Regions from separate parts of the Nocardioides sp. CCNWLW239 genome, predicted to be linked through region 1. Evidence: predicted binding sites of a transcription regulator. Region 1 holds the regulator's gene; the other holds the start of a gene.
What was found. Region 1 encodes LexA, which represses DNA repair genes until DNA is damaged. Its sites were predicted from a motif close to TCGAACANNTGTTCGA; they were not measured.

Region 1 (9,562 bases):
CACACTCGAGGACAACGCTCTTCTCCAGGCACGCGACGCAACCTCCGAGATGGAAGTGATCGGCCTCCTGACCGACACCATCGGCCGGCGCGGAGTGACCACGAACGCCGTACGCACCGCCTTGAAGCGTCACTCCAGACTCCCCCGCCGTGCGTTCATCGGTGATCTACTCGCCGACGTGGACAGCGGCACCTGCTCGGTCCTCGAGCACGCCTACCTCACCCGCGTCGAACGCGCCCACGGTCTCCCCACCGCGACCCGTCAAGGCGAGCGAACCACGCCGACTGGCCGAGAACTGAGGGATGTCGAGTACGAGGCGTACGGCCTAGTCGTCGAGCTCGATGGCCGCCTCAACCACGAGTCCTGGCGAGCGCAGGGGCGCGACGCCGACCGGGATCTCGACGACCTGGCCCTCGGCGGCAGGCTGACCGCGCGCGTCCGTAGGCCACAGGTGTTCGAGACCCAGTGCCGCACCGCCGCCAGAATGGCTCAGCTGCTGCGCCGACGAGGCTGGATGGAACGCCCGAAAAGGTGCGGGGACAGTTGCACCCTGGAGACCTGGATGTGACGTGGGAGCCCTGGAGTCACCCAGTGACACTGGGACTCCCACGTTCCCATGCCCCCACCCCGCGTGCGTAGCGTGTGGGACATGTTCAGCGACCTGGGGCTCGGCGACCTGAGCGGCGCGGTCGTGCTCATCGTCCATGCCCACCCTGACGATGAAGTGTTCGCCACCGGGGCCGCGACCATCGCCACCAGAGCCGCCGGAGCGCGCACTCACCTACGCATCTTCACCGGCGGCGAGGGCCGCAACAGCCCGTTGACGCCAGCAGGTCTCGCGAACGCACGCCGCGCCAAGGAGAAACGCCTCGCGGTGTCAACAGAACTGTTAGGCATCGACACCTGGGGTTATCTCACGGAACCCGGACACTGGACGGACACGCCCCACGCGACGGCAAGGACGATCAGCGCAGCCGATCCGGCGGACCTCGCCGTTCCCGTGATCACAGCACTCGAAGCACTGCGCCCCGACATCGTTCTCACCGTCGGACCAGATGGACTGACCGGCCACCCGGACCACATCGCCTGCCATGACGCCGTCGCGCATGCGCTCGCTGCAGCAGCACATCACCCTCGGGCCGCCCTGGGCGCGGTCCTGGACCGGCGTTCCGTGACGTCAGCCATCGAGACCGCGCGTGCAGTCACAGGTCACCCCATAGGGTCCGGTCGAGTCACCGGGGTTGCCATCAACAGGTCGGTCATCACGATCACCGGGCCGCGAGGAACAACTGACCGACGCAGGCGTGCCCTAGATGCGTACGCCCCCAGACTCGGGACGGGCGGCGTGAACACCGAGCTCATGGGCACAGGCGACTCGGTCCTTCTCCGGTTCGTCCTGGACGCTGCCGGCTGGGCCCAAGACCGCTTCGCCCCGCTGACCCCTGGGCGACCTGGGAGGCCTGAGGCGGTGTCCTGAGGTTGCCGAAGGGTCGCCCAGTGACTCCGGGGCTCCCACGTCACCTCCGGTCTCGGCGCCCACCGCTGTGGACGTGGACGTGCAGGTGCTTGGAGTCCTGGTAGGCACCGAGATTCGTGAGCACTGCCGCGGCACCGTGCTCGAGCTCCACGTTCCTCGCCACCGTCTGGACGACACGGAGTAACTCACGTACGTCGGTCTCGTCCTGCGCGCTCACGGTCGTGAGCGATCCGATGTGGCGCTTCGGCACCACCACGATGTGGACCTCCCAGAACGGGCGCGTGTGATGGAAGGCGAGCACGCGGTCGTCCTCGTGCACCACGTGCAGGCGCTCAGGGTGCGGGATGGCGACGTCGCAGTAGAAATCAGTCCCGCGATACACCCCATCGCCGCCGATCGCCCCCATTCAGGAATCCTGAGAAGCAGCGGGAGTGCCTTGGTGGTGAACCAGGCGCCATCCCACCTCGCGCCGCTGCCAGAGCGACGTACAGTGCACCCGCCGGCCGTCGCGGAGGGACTGCCACCGCAGGAGCACCACGCCGTCCGACAGCTCGCGACCGGTGAGCTCGTGCACCTCGATCTCCGGTGTCTCGTCGTCCTCCGCCGACAGCATCTCCAGGATCGACGTGAGGTCCCACATCCGTCCGGATGCGCCGATCTCCTCGAAATCCGGCGCCATCAGCTCGGCGAGACGAGCCGGGTCGGATCGCACCGCTGCCGTCTGCAGCTCACGCTCGAGGGCCATCACCTCTGCCAGATCCGCGTTCGTCACCGCTCCAGGCTATTCGCCCAGGTCGACCGAAAACGGACCGGTCCCGCACCCCGGAGGGGCGCGGGACCGGACTCAGTCAGTCAACGACTCAGCTGCAACCGGAGGTCGAGCCGCAGCCCTCGCAGACGTAGCAGGAGCCGGCGGGGCGCATCTTGGTGCCGCAGGTGAAGCAGAGCGGGCTGTCGATGGCCATGCCGCTGATCGACTCGAGCAGCTCGGCGGTGGTGTGAGCGGTCTTGGCCTCACCCTTCGGGGCCTCCTCGACACCGGCGTCCTCGGTGATGTCGGCGTCGATGACCTCGGACTTCGCCTCCGGAGCGGCCTTGCGCTCGGGAGCCGGCTTCTCGACGAGCTCGGCGGCGGTGGTGCCGTTGCCGAGCTGCTCGTAGGAGCCGGTCTCGAGGTAGCGCTGACGCTCGTCGGCGGAGTAGATGCCGAGGGCCGAGCGGTCCTCGAAGGACATGTAGTCCAGCGCCAGCCGGCGGAAGACGTAGTCCATCAGCGACTGCGCCATGCGCACGTCCGGGTCGTCGGTCAGACCGGCGGGCTCGAACTTCAGGTTGGTGAACTTGGAGACGTAGGTCTCCAGGGGCACGCCGTACTGAAGGCCGACGGAGACCGCGATGGAGAAGGCGTCCATGACACCTGCCAGGGTCGAGCCCTGCTTGCCGAGCTTGAGGAAGACCTCACCGAGCTCGCCGTCAGCGTGCGCACCGGAGGTCATGTAACCCTCGGCGCCACCGACCGTGAAGGAGGTGGTGCGCGAGACGCGCGACTTCGGCAGGCGCTTGCGGGTCGGCGCGTAGACGATCTTCTCGATGATCTTCTCCACGACCTCCGGCTCGACCTCGGCCTCGGCAGCCACGGCGGCCGCGGCGGCACCCGTGGAGAGACCCTGGTCCTTCTTGGCCCCCTCCGACTTGCCGTCGGCCAGCGGCTGGCCGACCTTGCAGTTGTCGCGGTAGATCGCGGTGGCCTTCAGGCCGAGCTTCCACGACTCCATGTAGACCTGCTCGATCTCCTCGACGGTCGCCGACTCGGGCAGATTCACGGTCTTGGAGATCGCACCGGAGAGGAACGGCTGGGTCGCCGCCATCATGCGTACGTGGCCCATCGGCTTCAGCGCACGCTTGCCCATCGCGGTGTCGAAGACCTCGTAGTGCTCCTGGCGCAGGCCGGGCGCGTCGATGACGTGGCCGTGCTCGGCGATGTAGGCGACGATCGCCTCGATCTGCTCGGGCTGGTAGCCCATCTTCTTCAGCGCGCGCGGGATCACCTGGTTGACGATCTGCATCGAGCCGCCACCGACGAGCTTCTTGAACTTGACCAGCGAGAAGTCCGGCTCGATGCCGGTGGTGTCGCAGTCCATCATGAAGCCGATGGTGCCGGTCGGCGCGAGCAGCGAGGCCTGCGCGTTGCGGAAACCGTTGACGCGACCGATCTCGATGACGTCGGCCCACACCTTGGTCGCCGCGTCGATGATGTTGCGGTCGACCGGGTTGATCGAGCGGACCGCGTCGTTGGCGGCCTGGTGCTTGCGCATGACCCGCAGGTGGGCCTCGGCGTTGCGGGCGTAGCCGGCGTAGGGGCCGACGACACCGGCGAGCTCGGCGGAGCGCTTGTAGCCGGCACCGGTCATCAGCGAGGTGATGGCGGCAGCCATGGTGCGGCCACCCTCGGAGTCGTAGCCGAGACCCATCGCCATCAGCAGGGCGCCGAGGTTGGCGTAGCCGATGCCGAGCTGGCGGTAGTCGCGGGTGGTCTGGCCGATCGCCTCGGTCGGGAAGTCGGCGAAGCAGATCGAGATGTCCATCGCGGTGAAGACGACCTCACAGGCCTGCTCGAAGCGGACCGCGTCGAAGGTGTCGTCGTCCTTGAGGAACTTCAGCAGGTTCAGCGACGCCAGGTTGCAGGAGGAGTTGTCCAGCGACATGTATTCCGAGCACGGGTTGGAGCCGGTGATCCGGCCCGTCTCCGGGTTGGTGTGCCAGTCGTTGATGGTGTCGTCGTACTGCAGACCCGGGTCGGCACACTCCCACGCGGCGATCGAGATCTTGCGGAACAGCTCGCGGGCGTCGATCTCCTCGATGACCTCACCGGTGGTGCGGGCGCGGAGGCCGAACTTCTTGCCTTCCTCGACCGCACGCATGAACTCGTCGGAGACGCGCACGGAGTTGTTGGCGTTCTGGTACTGCACGGACGAGATGTCCTTGCCGCCCAGGTCCATGTCGAAGCCGGCGTCGCGCAGCGCGCGGATCTTGTCCTCCTCGCGCGCCTTGGTCTCGACGAACTCCTCGATGTCGGGGTGGTCGACGTCGAGGACGACCATCTTCGCGGCGCGGCGGGTGGCGCCACCGGACTTGATGGTGCCCGCGGACGCGTCCGCGCCACGCATGAAGGAGACCGGACCGGAGGCGGTGCCGCCGGAGGACTTCAGCAGCTCCTTGGAGGAGCGGATGCGGGAGAGGTTGAGACCGGCACCGGAGCCGCCCTTGAAGATCAGGCCCTCCTCCTTGTACCAGTTCAGGATCGAGTCCATGGAGTCGTCGACCGAGAGGATGAAGCAGGCCGAGACCTGCTGGGGGGACTCGGTGCCGACGTTGAACCAGACCGGCGAGTTGAAGGCGAAGTGCTGGTTGACCAGCAGCCAGGTGAGCTCGCGACCGAAGAGGTCGGCGTCGGCGTCGGAGGCGAAGTAGCCGTTCTCCTTGCCGGAGGCGACGTAGGTGTTCACGACCCGGTCGATGAGCTGCTTCAGGCTCTGCTCGCGCTTGGCCGTGCCGAGGGCGCCGCGGAAGTACTTGGTGGTCACGATCGTCGAGGCGTTGATCGACCAGAAGTCGGGGAACTCGACTCCGGTCTGCTCGAAGACGGTCTCACCGGTCTTCCAGTTCTTCTGGACGACGTCGCGTCGCTCCCAGGTGATCTCGTCGTACGGGTGGACGCCTTCGGTGCTGAAGATCCGCTCGATCTTCAGCCCGGAGCCCGCCTTCGCCGTTGCCTGTGCCTCTGCTGCCGTGTCTGTCATTTCGTTCCCCCTGTTGTCATCGATCGCTGTGCCGTACTGCTGGTCGGTGCTGATGGTGGAGTCTCCTGTTGCGCCCGTTCGGGCTTCGTACGCCCTGCTCGTGTGCTGAGCCTGGTCTGTTTCGCTGGATGGCCCGGACAGGTCGCTTCCCCACGGCCTGCCCGGGCCCGTCTGTGTGCCATCTCGCTGTGAATGGCCGTGGGTATCTAGTCGGAGCCCACCGGGGCCTCGACCGGATGTTCTGTCTCGAAGTTCTGGACTTCCCGTTCCGTACGCAGCATCTGGATCTCACGCTCGAAGTCGTCCACCGACTCGAAGGCCCGGTAGACGCTCGCGAAGCGCAGGTAGGCGACCTCGTCGAGCTCTCGCAGAGGCGCGAGGATCGCCAGCCCCACCTCGTGGCTGGGGACCTCGGCCAGTCCTTGGCTCCGCAGCGCCTGCTCGACCTCCTGGCCGAGGCACGCGAGCTGGTCCTCGGTGACCGGGCGGCCCTTGCACGCCTTGCGTACGCCGTGCACCGCCTTGTCCCGACTGAACGGCTCCGCCGCGCCGGAACGCTTGGCCACCATCAGCTGCATCTGCTCGACGGTCGTGAACCGCTTCCCGCACTCCTGGCAGACCCGGCGGCGCCGGATCTGGCCACCCTCCTCGGCCACGCGGGAGTCGAGCACCTTGGTGTCGCTGTGCCGGCAGAACGGACAGTGCACGGTCGAGCCCCTCTCGTGAAGCTTGTGGATCCAGGCCGTCTCAGCGGCGGCCCGAGCCTGTGGAACCTGTGGATACGAGCGTGAATCCCTGTGGAACAACACCCTGATCGCTGTGGGTCATCCATCGGTTCATGTGAACTAGATGTGGATAACTACAGCCGTGTAACTACTAGATGTAGTGGTAACCGTACGCCCGCCCTCCGGCCGATGCAAGCGAGGGTCGGGTTTCCCCGCGTGCCCGGCGTGTCGCCGGTCAATTGCCGAAAGATTCCGGTTCAGCGGCGCCGGGCTGGACTCGATGCGTAAGAATGACCCCCGTGACAAACATCTCCGGAGGAAATCGCGTCGGGTCGCGGAGAGGCACGCGCCCCAGAAGCGGTCCCCGGCCACCATTCATCTTGCCTGCGATCGCGACACTGGCATTCCTCGTCATCTGGGGTGTGCTGGTGTGGGTCGCCGTCGGTTTCGGGGCCGACGCACGGGGAGGCGATTCCGGCGCCTGGGTGAAGCTCGCCATCGCGGCGGTCGCTGCAGTCGCCTGCCTCTTCCTGACCTTCACCTTCGCCGGGAAGGCCTGGCGGGACTTCACCGGCGCCCCCACCCCGCCACCCACCGACGACTACACCGGCAACCACTCCAGCGCCTACGTCGAGGAGCAGGACTACCCGGACCAGTCCTACGGCGACCAGGCCTACGCCGACCAGCCCTACGCGGATCAGACCTACCCGGAGCAGGGCTACTACGGCACCGGTTCCTACAGCTACGAGGACACCGGCTCCTACAGCCGCCACAGCGCCGACACCGGGAGCCACCCGCCCTACGGCAGCACCGGAAGTCGCTCGGCCTACACCGACACGGGCTCCCAGTCGCCTTACGGCTACCCGGGAGACGACCAGGGCTACGGGAGCACCGGCAGCCGGGCCGCCTACGGCGCCTCGGCCTACCAGCCGCCGACCAGCCCGCCACCCACCCCGCAGCCCTACTACTCGAACCCGCCGACGCCGACGTCGACACCGCAGAGCACCCCGGCGTACGGATCGCAGGGATACACCACGGACAGCTACCCGACCCAGCAAGCCGGCTCCTCGCCGTATCAGTCGGGCGCCTACCAGGTGCCGACCGGATACGGCCAGACCGGTTCGCGGGCCCGGCTGACCCAGGATCCCGCCGCGACCCAGGCGCTGCCCACCCCGCGTCCGCCCCAAGACCCGCCGTCCCAACCGGACGACGAGTGGCCGCCGCGACACAGCACCCGCAACAAGCAGTGGCCGCCGACCGACCCGGGGACCCCGTACCGCGGGCGTCACTGACGCCACAGCGAGAGTGCCGCAGACGCTTCCCATCGTCTGCGGCACTCTCACTTTTCCCCGGTAGCCGGCCGCCAGGGTCGAAGGAGCGGCCGGACATCTGTGTGGCGCCTACGGCGCGGTCGGGATGATCAGGGTCTGACCGGACACGAGCATCGACGACTCGAGACTGTTGAGCTCCTTGATCGTCTGCTCCATCTCCCGAATCGATGCGTCGGTGCCGGCAACTGCCTTCGAGGAGATGTCCCAGAGCGTGTCACCATCGCCGACGACCATCGTGTGGGCGGCGGGGGCGGAGCCACCAGGAAATCCGGCATCAGCGCCGGCACTGTTCGCCGCGAACGCCACCCGCGCTCCGATCAGCGCGATCCCGAAGAGCACGACGAGTGCGAACGCGAACACCACGACTCGGCCGCGCCGGGTGAGCCGCACCGTCGAACGCCGCACATCCCGCGCCGGACGGGGCGGTTCGGCTACGGGCAGCACATAGACGGTTGCACTCATCACGGCCTCCAGTTCATCGGTCTCTCGATCACGTGTTCGATCGAGCACATGTTCGAAGTTAGATCACGTGTTCGAACAACGCAAGTAGCGACCCCAAGAATTTTCGAACGCCGACACGCACCGGTGACGAGATCGAACAGATGTTTGAAGTCGTGGTGCCAGAGGGACTAATGTGAAGACATGACCACGCAGAAGACAGGCACCGGATCAGGCGGTTCGAAGAGCCGCGTCCGCGAGCTGCCCGACGGGCCGCCGGACGCGACCGGGCTCACGCCGCGTCAGCAGCGCATCCTCGCTCACCTGCGCGACAGCATCGAACAGCGCGGCTACCCGCCCAGCATGCGCGAGATCGGCGCCGCCGTCGGGCTGACCAGCACCAGCAGCGTCGCCCACCAGCTCCGCGCGCTGGAGCAGCGTGGTCTGATCCGCAAGGACCCCAAGCGGCCTCGTGCCCTCGAGGTCTTCCTCCCCGAGGTGATGGCCCACCGCAAGGCCATGTCCGGCGAGCCCGAGGAGACCAGCACGGCCGAGTCGACGGTCACCGCCGAGGCCGGGGTCAACCCCAACCCCGACGCCGCGATGGTTCCCCTGGTCGGCCGGATCGCGGCCGGTGGCCCGATCCTGGCCGAGGAGACCTCGAGCCAGCAGAGCGTCGAGGACGTCTTCCCGCTCCCCAAGCAGCTGGTCGGCAACGGTGACCTGTTCCTGCTCTCGGTCTCCGGTGACTCGATGGTCGACGCCGCCATCTGCGACGGCGACTTCGTGGTCGTGCGCCAGCAGCCGACCGCGGAGAACGGTGAGATCGTGGCCGCGCTGATCGACGGCGAGGCGACCGTCAAGACCCTTTCCCGCAAGGACGGCAAGGTCTGGCTGCTGCCGCACAACGCTGCCTACGAGCCGATCGACGGCACCCACGCGACGATCCTCGGCAAGGTGACCGCGGTCCTCCGCAGCCTCTGACGACCTGCATTCTGCGTGCGATCCAGCCGCCGACCCGTCATCGGGTCGGCGGCTGCTTCGTCCGTGGGCAACGCCCAATCGGCCGTGTCCCCCGGACACGGCGGGGTCGTGCGCTTAGACTGCGGTGGTCTGTCATCCCGAACGTCTGGTATCTCATGCGAAACATTGCCCGCCGGATCACCCGCAAACAACGCTCCCTCGTCCTGATCGCAGGCATGGTCGTCGCGACGTTCGTCGCCACCATGCCCGCAACCGGGTCGACTCCGGCGACCTCGGCGGTGACCGGCGGTGAAGCCAGCGCCGAGCAGCCGGTGACGGAGGAGACCGCCCGTGAGGCGCTCGCCGAGGCGAAGAAGATCAAGCGCAACCAGTCCGTACGCGGCGTCCGGCAGGTGGTGCCGGGTCGGCACGTCGCCGGCCGCCCCGACGCGACCATCGCGCTGACCAACCTGTGGAACGCCAAGGACGCCCTGGACGGCTCGGACAAGACGGCCGCTCGCGAGCTGCTCGCCCGCCCGCGTGCCACGAGCCAGACCTGCAGCACCGCGGTCTGCGTCCACTACACGCCGGGCTCCGGCGGCGACCGTGCCTCGGTGGCGTACGCGACCCAGGTCCGTGACGTCGTCACCAAGGTCCACAACCTCTACGTGCAGGCGGGATACCGCAAGCCGGCGGCCGACAAGGCGGTCACGCCGGGCAAGGTCGACATCTACCTCGAGAACCTCTACGACGAGGGCTACTACGGCTACTGCGCGCCGGAGTCGAAGGTCTCCAAGACGGCCGCGACCGCCTACTGCGTGCTGGACA
Region 2 (9,562 bases), on a different contig from region 1:
AGGGCGACCCTGCCGTACCGAGCGATGCCGTCCCGAGCGACACCGCCACCCCCGCCCGCCGCTTCGGGCTGCCGTCGTGGGTCAACCCGGGCGTCACGCTCCTCCTCATCGGCACGTTCACCGCCTCGCTCATCCTCATCGCCGAGGACCTCGGCACCGTGGCCGCGATGCGCGACTTCGACCGGACCGCCCTGCTCGGGATCGTGATGGCGATGTGGGCGCTCGGCTCGCTGCTCGGCGCCCTCATCTACGGCGCCCTCAACAGCCACCCCTCGACCGCGGTGATGCTCGTGCTGCTGGGCGCGACGACGGTGCTCACCGCGTTCGCCTGGGACCCGATCTCCTTCACCGTGCTGCTCCTGCTCAGCGGCTTCTTCTGCGCACCGACCCTCACCGCCGCCCTCGAGGCGATCACCAGCAGCGTCCCCTCGACCGTACGCGGCGAGGTCATGGGCTGGCACGGCTCGTTCATCACCCTCGGCAGCGCCGTCGGCGCCCCCACCGCCGGGTTCGCCATCGACCTGATCGGCTGGCAGGGCGGCTTCGTCCTGGGTGGCGGCCTCGGCCTGCTGATCGCCGGGGCCGTCTGGCTCACCACACGCCGGATGGCCACCCCCGCCGAGGCGTCAGGTACGTCGGCCGAAGCGTCACCCGCGTCGGCCGAGTAGTCACGGGGTGACCGCTCGGTCGACCGACGTGACGTCTCGGCCGACCGGCGTGACGGCTCAGCGGGGTTTGCGGCGGCGCAGGCCGGCGGAGACGAGGGCGGAGACGAGGACCCGGGAGGTGACCTCGACCGCGCCGGCGGCGACCATCTGGTCGTAGGCCTCGGCGGGTACGTCGTAATGGTCCCGGTCGAAGCCGCGGGCCGGGATGCCCATCCGGCTCGCAAAGGCGTGCAGCTCTTCGTAGGAGGTGTCGCTGGCCAGATGCGACCACATCCGTCCGCGGCTGGGGACGTTCGGCGGGTCGATGAGGATCACAGGTTGCATTGTCGGCGATCGCTCCGCAACTCGCGAGCGCTGCATTGTTGGCGATTGCTCCGCAATTCGCGAGCGCTTCCGCTTGACCCTCGTCTTCCTCCGCTCCGCTCGTCGCTACGCTCCTCCCTCCGCTGCGTCCAGACGAGGGGCGCTCCAGCGCTGGACTGTCGGCGATCGCTCCGCAACTCGCGAACGCCCGAATCACTTCTCGGCTCCTTGACCGGTGGGCAAGAATGGTCGGTGATGAACACGACAGTGCTGTTCGAGGCTCGGGCGAGGGTGCTCCATGACCTCGATGCCCGCGGACTCGCCGGCGCGGCCGCCGTCTCCGCGCTCGAGGACGCGATGACCGAGCGCGGCTGGTGGGTGGAGCAGTGGCCGGAGGGCAAGGCCTACGTCGCCGGCCTGGTCGCCCAGGACGTGCAGGACATCCTCTTCGACGGCGAGACCTCCGCGCGCTGGCCGCTGTGCACCTCGTGTCCGCCCGAGTCGCCGGCCCACTCGCTGCACATCACTCCCGACCTGGGAGGCCCCGACCCGATCTGGGTCTGCGAGGAGAGCGGCGACGTGGTCGCACCGCTCGGCGCCCTCTGATCCCTCCGGGAAGGAGGTCGGTCAGGACGGACCGAGCTGCAGGTGCAGCGCGTAGCGGTCGGCGCGGTAGACAGACCGGCACACCTCGACGTAGCGGTCCCCGGCGACCGACTTCCGCTGCCTGCGGAGCACGGGCACGCCGACTGAGAGGCCGAGCAGCGTGGCCTCTTCGATGTTGGCCACGTCGGCACGGAACGTGTCGTCGACCCACGACGGCCGCAGCCGGCGCCGGGCGAGCTCGGCGTAGAGGCTGGTCGGCGTGGTGCGTTCGAGCAGGTCGGGCATGATCGCCTCGTCGAGGTAGACGTCCTCGATGCAGATCGGCACCCCGTCGCCGCGGCGCAGGCGGCGCCAGTGGATGACGGCCGCACCTTCTTCGAGGTCCAGCGAGCCGGCGATGGTGGGGCCGGCCTTCTCCCGGCGGAGCAGCAGCGTCTCGGAGGACGGCTGCATCCCCCGGCGGGCCATCTCTTCGCTGAACCCGAGGACCGGGCTCGCCGCCCGCGGCGGTCGCGCCACGAAGGTCCCCCGGCCCGGGATCCGGACCAGCAGGCCGTCGGCGACGAGCGCATCGAGCGCCTGCCGCACGGTGGCCCGGGCGACGTTGAACTTCTGGACCAGCTCACGTTCGGAAGGGGCGGACGCACCCGGGCTCTCACCGACGACGAGCTCCCGGACGTACTCCCGGATCTGGACGTGCTTGAGCGACCGCTCACCCTCGACCGACCCAACCATGAGCAGAGCGTAGGTGCACGCATTGGGCACCGTCCCCCGTTTCGTCAAGTTGTGACTCGGCAGCGAGATGGGGCAGACCGGACGCAACGAAACCCAGCGACCTCAATCACTAGAACAAGTGTTCGATTCCGAGGTAGAGTGCAGGAGTGGACTTCCAGGGAACACTCTTCGCCCCCACCGACGACGAGACCACCGAGACGACCTACGAGCGGATCCATCTGGACCGCGGAGCCTGGGTGGACGTCGCCCGTGGCTGGCTGCCCGATCCCGACGACGTCTTCGCGGCCTTGGTCCACGACGTCCCGTGGCGCGAGGAACGCCGGCAGATGTACGACCGCGTCGTCGACGTCCCTCGGCTGCTGCACACCTACGGGCAGGGCGACCCGCTCCCCCACCCCCGGCTCGCCGAGGCCCGCGGCCGCCTGACCGCCCATTACCTCCCCGAACTCGGCGAGCCGTTCGTGACCGCAGGCTGCTGCTACTACCGCAACGGCAACGACTCGGTCGCCTGGCACGGCGACAAGATCGGCCGTGGCCGCACCGCCGACACGATGGTCGCGATCGTCTCCGTCGGCGACCCCCGCCGCCTGGCACTACGTCCGCACGGCGGGGGCAAGGGGATGAGTATCGAGATGGGCCACGGCGACCTCGTCGTCATGGGCGGCTCCTGCCAGCGCACCTGGGAGCACGCCATCCCCAAGGTCTCCTCCGCCGGCCCCCGGATCTCGGTCCAGTTCCGCCCCCGCAACGTCTTCTGAGAGCGGTCGCGAGCGTCTTCTCAGGCGGGTCCCAGATACGTTCCGTACGCTGGTAGGAAAGGATGGGACCGACAGCCACGCCTCCTGGAGCCGCCTTGACCACCACCGCAACACCCCTCGCCCCGCCGTCCGCCGAGGAGATCGCCAGGGCGAAGGAGATCGTCGGGCGGGTCAGCACCGCCTTCAGCAGCCGCGTGGTCGGCCAGGAGCGACTCCGGACAGCGCTGCTGATCGCGCTCCTCTCCGAGGGTCACGTCCTGCTCGAGAGCGTCCCCGGGCTGGCGAAGACGCTGGCCGCCTCGACGCTGTCGCAGACGGTCAAGGCCAAGTTCTCCCGGATCCAGTGCACCCCCGACCTGCTGCCGAGCGACATCATCGGCACCCAGGTCTACGACCAGCGCAACCACGAGTTCGAGACCCAGCTCGGCCCGGTGCACGCCAACTTCGTGCTGCTCGACGAGATCAACCGGAGCTCCGCGAAGACCCAGAGCGCCATGCTCGAGGCGATGCAGGAGCGCCAGACCAGCATCGCCGGCCAGATCCATCCGCTGCCGCGCCCGTTCATGGTGCTCGCCACCCAGAACCCGATCGAGGAGGAGGGCACCTACGTCCTCCCGCACGCGCAGATGGACCGGTTCCTGCTCAAGGAGATCGTCAACTACCCGAGCGACGCCGAGGAGCTCGTCGTCCTCGAGCGCATCGAGGCCGGCACGCTCGGCCCCGACCACGAGGAGACGCGCCCGGTCGCCGACCCTGACGACGTGGTCTGGCTCCAGGAGCTGACCAAGCGCGTCTACGTCGACCCGGCGATCAAGCGCTACATCGTGGCCCTCGTCCAGGCCACCCGCAACGCCCGTCAGCTGCTCGGGCCGGAGACGGGCTCCTACGTCGAGATCGGCGCGTCCCCGCGCGCCTCGATCGCGTTCCTGCAGGCCTCCCGCGCGGCCGCACTGCTGCTCGGCCGCTCCTACGTCACCCCGGAGGACGTGCGCGAGCTGCGCCACAGCATCCTGCGCCACCGGCTGCACCTCAGCTTCGAGGCGCTGGCCGAGAAGGTCCAGCCCGAGATGCTGGTCGACGCGCTGGTCCGCGCGGTCCCGAGCCCCTGACCCCAGCCGAGCACATGGCGACGTACCTTCCCCGGATCCGCACGCGGCTGATGATCCATGCCCACCGCAAGGTGGTCGGCCTGCTCGACGGGGAGTATGCGTCCCTCCAGACGGGGCGCTCCATGGACTTCCACGACCTGCGGGAGTACGTCCCCGGCGACGACGTGAAGGACATCGACTGGAAGGCGACGGCTCGGTCCCGGAGCCTGCTGGTCAAGCGGTTCACCGCCGAGCGGCAGCACCTGGTGCTGCTGGCGATCTCCACCGGCCGGAGCATGGCGGCCCAGGCGACCGGCACCACGACCAAGCGCGAGCTGGCGATCTTCACCGCCGGCCTGGTCGGCTGGCTGGGCGTCCGGCACGGCGACAAGGTGGCGGTCGCCTACGGCGACTCGGAGACCCAGAAGCTCACCAAGTCCGCCGACACCGAGGTCGCGCTCGAGCGGGCGCTGGGGCAGGCCCATGACGCGATCACGCCCGATGCCGCCGAGGCCGACATCGTCGCGGTGCTTCGCCACGTCGCCACCAACGTACGCCGCCGAGCGATCCTGCTCGTCGTCACCGACGAGCACGCGGTCAGCGACGAGATGGCGGCCGTCCTGCGCCGCCTGACGGTCCAGCACGAGGTGCTGGTCGCCGGCATCGACGATCTCGACCCCACCACCGCGGTGGCCGGCGGCGCGCCGACGGTCGACATCGACACGGTCTCGACCCTGCCGGGCTGGCTCCGGGGCGACGCGGTCCTCCAGGCCCAGTACGCCGACCTGGCCGCCGCCGAGGAGCACGGCCTGCGGGGCTCGCTGGACCGTCTGGGCATCGCCTACCAGCGGGTCCACGACGACACCTCCGCCATCGGCGCGGTCTTCCACCTCCTGGAGAGGCACCGCCATGCGCGCCGGTAGCCTCCCCGAGGAGTTCCAGCAGCCGCTGGCCCACTCGGGCTGGTGGCTGGTGCTCGCGCTCGCCCTGCTCGCCGCGGTGGCGCTCTACTATCTCGCGGTCATCCTGCTGACCCGCGAGCGCCCGCCGGTGGTCGAGGTCGAGACCCCGTGGGTCCCCGAGCCGCGTGACCTCCGCGCCGAGCACCTGGCCGAGATCGACCGGATCGAGCGGGCGGTGCACCGCGGCGACGTACCGGCGAGGGTCGGCCACCAGCACTTGAGCCGCACCGTGCGCGACTACGTCGCCGAGGTCAGCCAGATCCCTGCCGACAAGATGGTCCTCGCCGACCTGAAGGCGACCGTACGCAGCGACCCCCGCACCCGTCCGCTGGCGATGGCGGTCGAGGTGATGTACCCGCCCGCCTTCGCCTCCGAGGAAGAGGGCCGAGCGGCGCAGCGATTCCCCGAGGCGCTCGACCGGGCCCGTCAGGTGGTGACGACATGGACCTGAAGTGGCCCGTCCTCGGCGCGATCGTGCTCGTCCTCGCGCTCGTCGCGGTCGCCGCGATCGTCGTCATGGCCGCCCGGGTGCACCGCCGCCCTGCCGACGCGGTGCTCGTGGCGCACACCGAGCGTCTGAAGCGGCTTCCCCGGTTCCGCGAGCTGGCCACCCAGCAACGGTGGCTGTCGTGGTGGCAGACCGCGGGCATCGCGCTCGCGGTCATCGGGTGCATCTGGCTGATCGCCCGGCCGCAGACGACCGACATCACCCAGAACCGCTACTCCACCCGCGACATCGTGCTCTGCCTGGACGCCTCGACCTCGATGTTCGACGAGGACACCCAGGTCACCCAGGCCTACTCCCAGCTCGTCTCCGGCCTCAACGGCGAGCGGGTGAGCCTGGTGCTGTGGAGCGACGCCGCGGTCACCGTCTTCCCCCTCACCGACGACTACGGCTGGGTCCAGGACGAGCTGGCTCGGGCCGGCCGTGCCTTCGCCCTCGGCGACCAGGAGTACGTCGCCGGCACCTATCTCGGCAAGGAGCGCGCCTCCTTGATCAGCGACGGCATCGTCTCCTGCGTCAAGCGCTTCGACCTGTCCAACTCCGAGCGCGGGCGGGCGGTCATCGTCGCCTCCGACAACGACCCGCAGGGCGGCCCGCCGGTCTACACGCTGCCCGAGGCCACCGAGTTCGCCAAGGAGCGCGACGTCCAGCTCTACGGCATCGGCTCGGCCGACCTCAGCTTCCACGAGGACAAGCGCGCCACCTTCGACAAGGCGATGACCGACACCGGCGGCACCTTCTCGCTCCTCGGTGACGACGGCTCGATCGACTCCATCCTGGCCGGCATCGACCGGCTCTCCGCCGACGAGGTCGTCGAGCCGCCGAAATACCAGGTACGCGACGCCCCCGGCTGGCCGATCGCCCTGATTGTTCTCGGAGTCCTCATGCTGATCGCCGGCTGGGTCTACGCCCTGGTTCGCTCCGGACGGCTGTCGCCGGGCTCGTCGTCCCGGTCGACACCAGCGGCGACCCCATCTCCGCGCCAGGCTCGACCGTCGAGCGAGGCGGTCCGGTGAGGGCCCGGCGACATGTTGACCGAGGTACCTCGGTGAGCGGTCACTGCCCTCGCGGAGTTCCACGAAGGCAGTGCGGCCACGCCGAGGTACCCTTCGACAAGCTCAGGACATCGCCTCGGTCAGCATCCGAGGAGGCGGCAGTATGAGCGCTCTGGGATGGCAGATCCTCACCGTCGTACGCCGTGTGCTGATCGTCCTGCTCACCGTCGTCGTCCTGGTGCGACCGAGCTGGGGCGCGGCGCCTGCGGAGATGCGTACGGCCGACCTCGACGTCCTCGTCGTGGTCGATCGGACCCGGTCGATGGTCGCCGAGGACGGACCGGGCGGGGAAGCGCGGATGGCACAGCTCAAGCGGGACCTCAAGGCCCTCTCGGCAGCGCTGCCGTCGGTGCGCTTCGGGGCGATCACGTTCGGCGGCGAGGTCGTACGCACCGAGATGCCGTTCACCTACGACACCACCGCCTTCGACGCCTGGGTCGACGGGCTCTATGCCGAGCGTGCCTTCGACGGCTCCGGCTCGATGGTCGATGCTCCGCGCGAGGAGATGATCGAGACGCTGGAGCGCGACCAGGAGCGCTTCCCCGAGCGGCGCCGGATCGTGGTGTTCGCCTCCGACGGGGAGAACACCCGCGAGGGCGTCGACCAGCAGTCGTTCAGCGAGATCGACGATCTCTCCGCGGGCGGCCTGGTGCTCGGCTACGGCACCGAGGAGGGCGGCCGGATGCCCTGGGACGACGAACGCCCCCAGGACGGCTACCTCAAGGACGGCGAGGGCCAGGACGCCCGGTCGCGGATCGATCTGGCCAACCTGCGCGAGATCGCAGGTCAGATGGGTCTGCAGACCCTTCACCGCACCACGAAGGACCCTCAGGAGATCGCCACCGAGGCCTCCACCTGGGACTCCGAGATGCTGACCGACAAGACCTCCGCCGGAGGCGAGGTGTCGCGCGCCTGGATCTTCGGCTTCCCCCTGCTGGCACTCTTGCTGTGGGAACTGTGGGGCCATCGCCGTCGCGGGCACGAGGCCGAGGAGGTGCTGGCATGACCCTCACCGAGACACCGCTCGATCCCGTCGCGCCGCAGGGCCCCGAGCGCACCCCTCGCGAGCAGGTGCGACGCGCATTGCTGCTGGCCGGGATCCTGCCGGTGGTGATCGGGCTGGCCTTCCTGCTGAAGGTGATCCTGATGGGCCACCACGACCGAGCCGGCCGCGACGCCTGGGACGTACGCGACGCCGCGACCGCCATGGAGCACTACTCGGCCAACCGCGAGTTCAACTTCCTGCAGCCGTGGATCGCCCATTTCGACGCCGGCAACGCCGCCTTCCTGCTCGGCGAGAACGCCCGCGCGGTCGCCTACTACGGCGAAGCGCTGGAGCGCGCCCCCGAGAACCACGAGTGCACCGTACGCATCAACCTCTCGCTCACCCAGGAGGCGATCGGCGACCGCGCCCGCGACGCCGGCGACCAGCCCGGCGCGAAGGCCGCCTACGAGGAGGCGCTGGCCACGCTGAAGGAGGGCGACTGCCCCACCAATGCCGGCCAGGGCCCCGAGCAGTCCCAGCAGGGCGAGTCCGTCGAGGAGCGGCTGAAGGAGAAGCTGACCCCGAAGACGCCGATCAAGCCCGACAACCAGGACGACCCGCCCGAGCCGCCACCGAACGGTGACAAGAAAGAAGACAAGCTCGACCAGCGCAACGGCGACGGCGAGAAATACCGCCGCGACGACGCCGACCTCGACGACTACGGCGGGTTCAGCGATGAACCCCAGTGGTGAGGGTCAGCGCATGAGGGTCTGGGACGGGAGCTCCTGGAACTGGGCCCGGTACGCCTGGGAGAACCGGCCGAGGTGGAAGAACCCCCAGCGGGCGGCGATCTCGGTGACCGACGTCGCGGCTGCGTCTGCGGCGAGCAGGTCGGCGTAGGCACGATCCAGCCGCGTACGCCGCCAGTATTCCAACGGGGTGGTGCCGAGGTCGCGTTGGAAGGCCTCCTGCAGCGTACGGGTGGAGACGCCGACCTTCGTCGCTAGGTCGGCGACCTTCCAGGGGCGGTCGGGGTGGGCCTCGAGGAGGTCCACCGCCATGCGTACGGCGCGGGAGACGCTGGGCGAGACGGACGCGGAGGCGATCTCCAGGGAAGTGTTGGCCTGCACGGTGAGCAGTCCTCCGATGAGTGCCTGCTCGTAGGGCGCGGCGACCAGCGGCGAGCTCATCAGTGAGCCACCGGCCTCGACGTTGTCGTAGGCGAGCCGCACCATCTTCAACCAGTCACGCACCTCGGGCCGACCGAGATCGAGCGTCGGGTCGAAGACCACGGGGCCGGCGCCGCCGATGCCTGCCGCTGCCTCTTCGACGGCGCTGCGCCGGATGTAGACCTGGAGCTTCTCGCAGCCGTCGGACCAGAGCATGTCGACCGGCTCGGTCGGCGAGCCGATCGAGGCGCGGGTGCGGTCGGCGAGGACGACCTGCTCCCCCACCTTGACCTTGGCACTGCCGGCGATCGGCAGCTGGATCAGGTAGAAGTCGTCGAAGGTCCCCGGGGTGATCCGCACCTCGTCGCCGTAGCGCATGTAGTTGAGCATCACGTCCTCGCCCAGCGGCGCGGCGTTGTGCACCATGTCGAGGTGGGAGCCGGCCTTGGTGAGCGCCAGATAGTGAGCACAGAATCGCTCGGCGACGGCCTCTCGGGCCTGGTCCACGTCGGTGGTGGCGACAACGGTGTGGCGGCTCAGCAGAGGACGGGGCAATGGAGGCTCCTGGACCGTGGCTCGATTGACCGAAGAGCGTAGCGGAGCCCGCGCGGCGTGAACGCGAACACGACGCAATCCCGGTCTAAGGTCCCGGCGCAGCCCGAGACGAGATGCCGGTCCCACCCATGAACACCGGCATCTCGCGCCGTACTAGCTCCTCGCTGCCAGCT

Region 2: the regulator LexA is predicted to act here: its motif matches at 2,423-2,438, upstream of WBG06_RS02240 (alpha-ketoglutarate-dependent dioxygenase AlkB).

What each region holds. Positions count from the first base shown of each region.
Region 1 is NZ_JBBBNW010000002.1:338,651-348,212, forward strand. It holds gene WBG06_RS07565 (hypothetical protein) at 1-568, shown strand, start outside; gene WBG06_RS07570 (PIG-L deacetylase family protein) at 650-1,477, shown strand; gene WBG06_RS07575 (HIT domain-containing protein) at 1,518-1,883, opposite strand; gene WBG06_RS07580 (nuclear transport factor 2 family protein) at 1,884-2,249, opposite strand; gene WBG06_RS07585 (vitamin B12-dependent ribonucleotide reductase) at 2,338-5,277, opposite strand; gene nrdR (transcriptional regulator NrdR) at 5,484-5,984, opposite strand; gene WBG06_RS07595 (hypothetical protein) at 6,383-7,294, shown strand; gene WBG06_RS07600 (LysM peptidoglycan-binding domain-containing protein) at 7,403-7,795, opposite strand; gene lexA (transcriptional repressor LexA) at 7,976-8,755, shown strand; gene WBG06_RS07610 (MXAN_6640 family putative metalloprotease) at 8,911-9,562, shown strand, end outside.
Region 2 is NZ_JBBBNW010000001.1:449,765-459,326, forward strand. It holds gene WBG06_RS02220 (MFS transporter) at 1-668, shown strand, start outside; gene WBG06_RS02225 (DUF4031 domain-containing protein) at 726-992, opposite strand; gene WBG06_RS02230 (hypothetical protein) at 1,227-1,577, shown strand; gene WBG06_RS02235 (GntR family transcriptional regulator) at 1,599-2,312, opposite strand; gene WBG06_RS02240 (alpha-ketoglutarate-dependent dioxygenase AlkB) at 2,459-3,070, shown strand; gene WBG06_RS02245 (AAA family ATPase) at 3,166-4,179, shown strand; gene WBG06_RS02250 (DUF58 domain-containing protein) at 4,194-5,081, shown strand; gene WBG06_RS02255 (hypothetical protein) at 5,068-5,571, shown strand; gene WBG06_RS02260 (VWA domain-containing protein) at 5,562-6,641, shown strand; gene WBG06_RS02265 (vWA domain-containing protein) at 6,784-7,686, shown strand; gene WBG06_RS02270 (tetratricopeptide repeat protein) at 7,683-8,417, shown strand; gene WBG06_RS02275 (AraC family transcriptional regulator) at 8,421-9,389, opposite strand; gene WBG06_RS02280 (flavin-containing monooxygenase) at 9,543-9,562, opposite strand, start outside.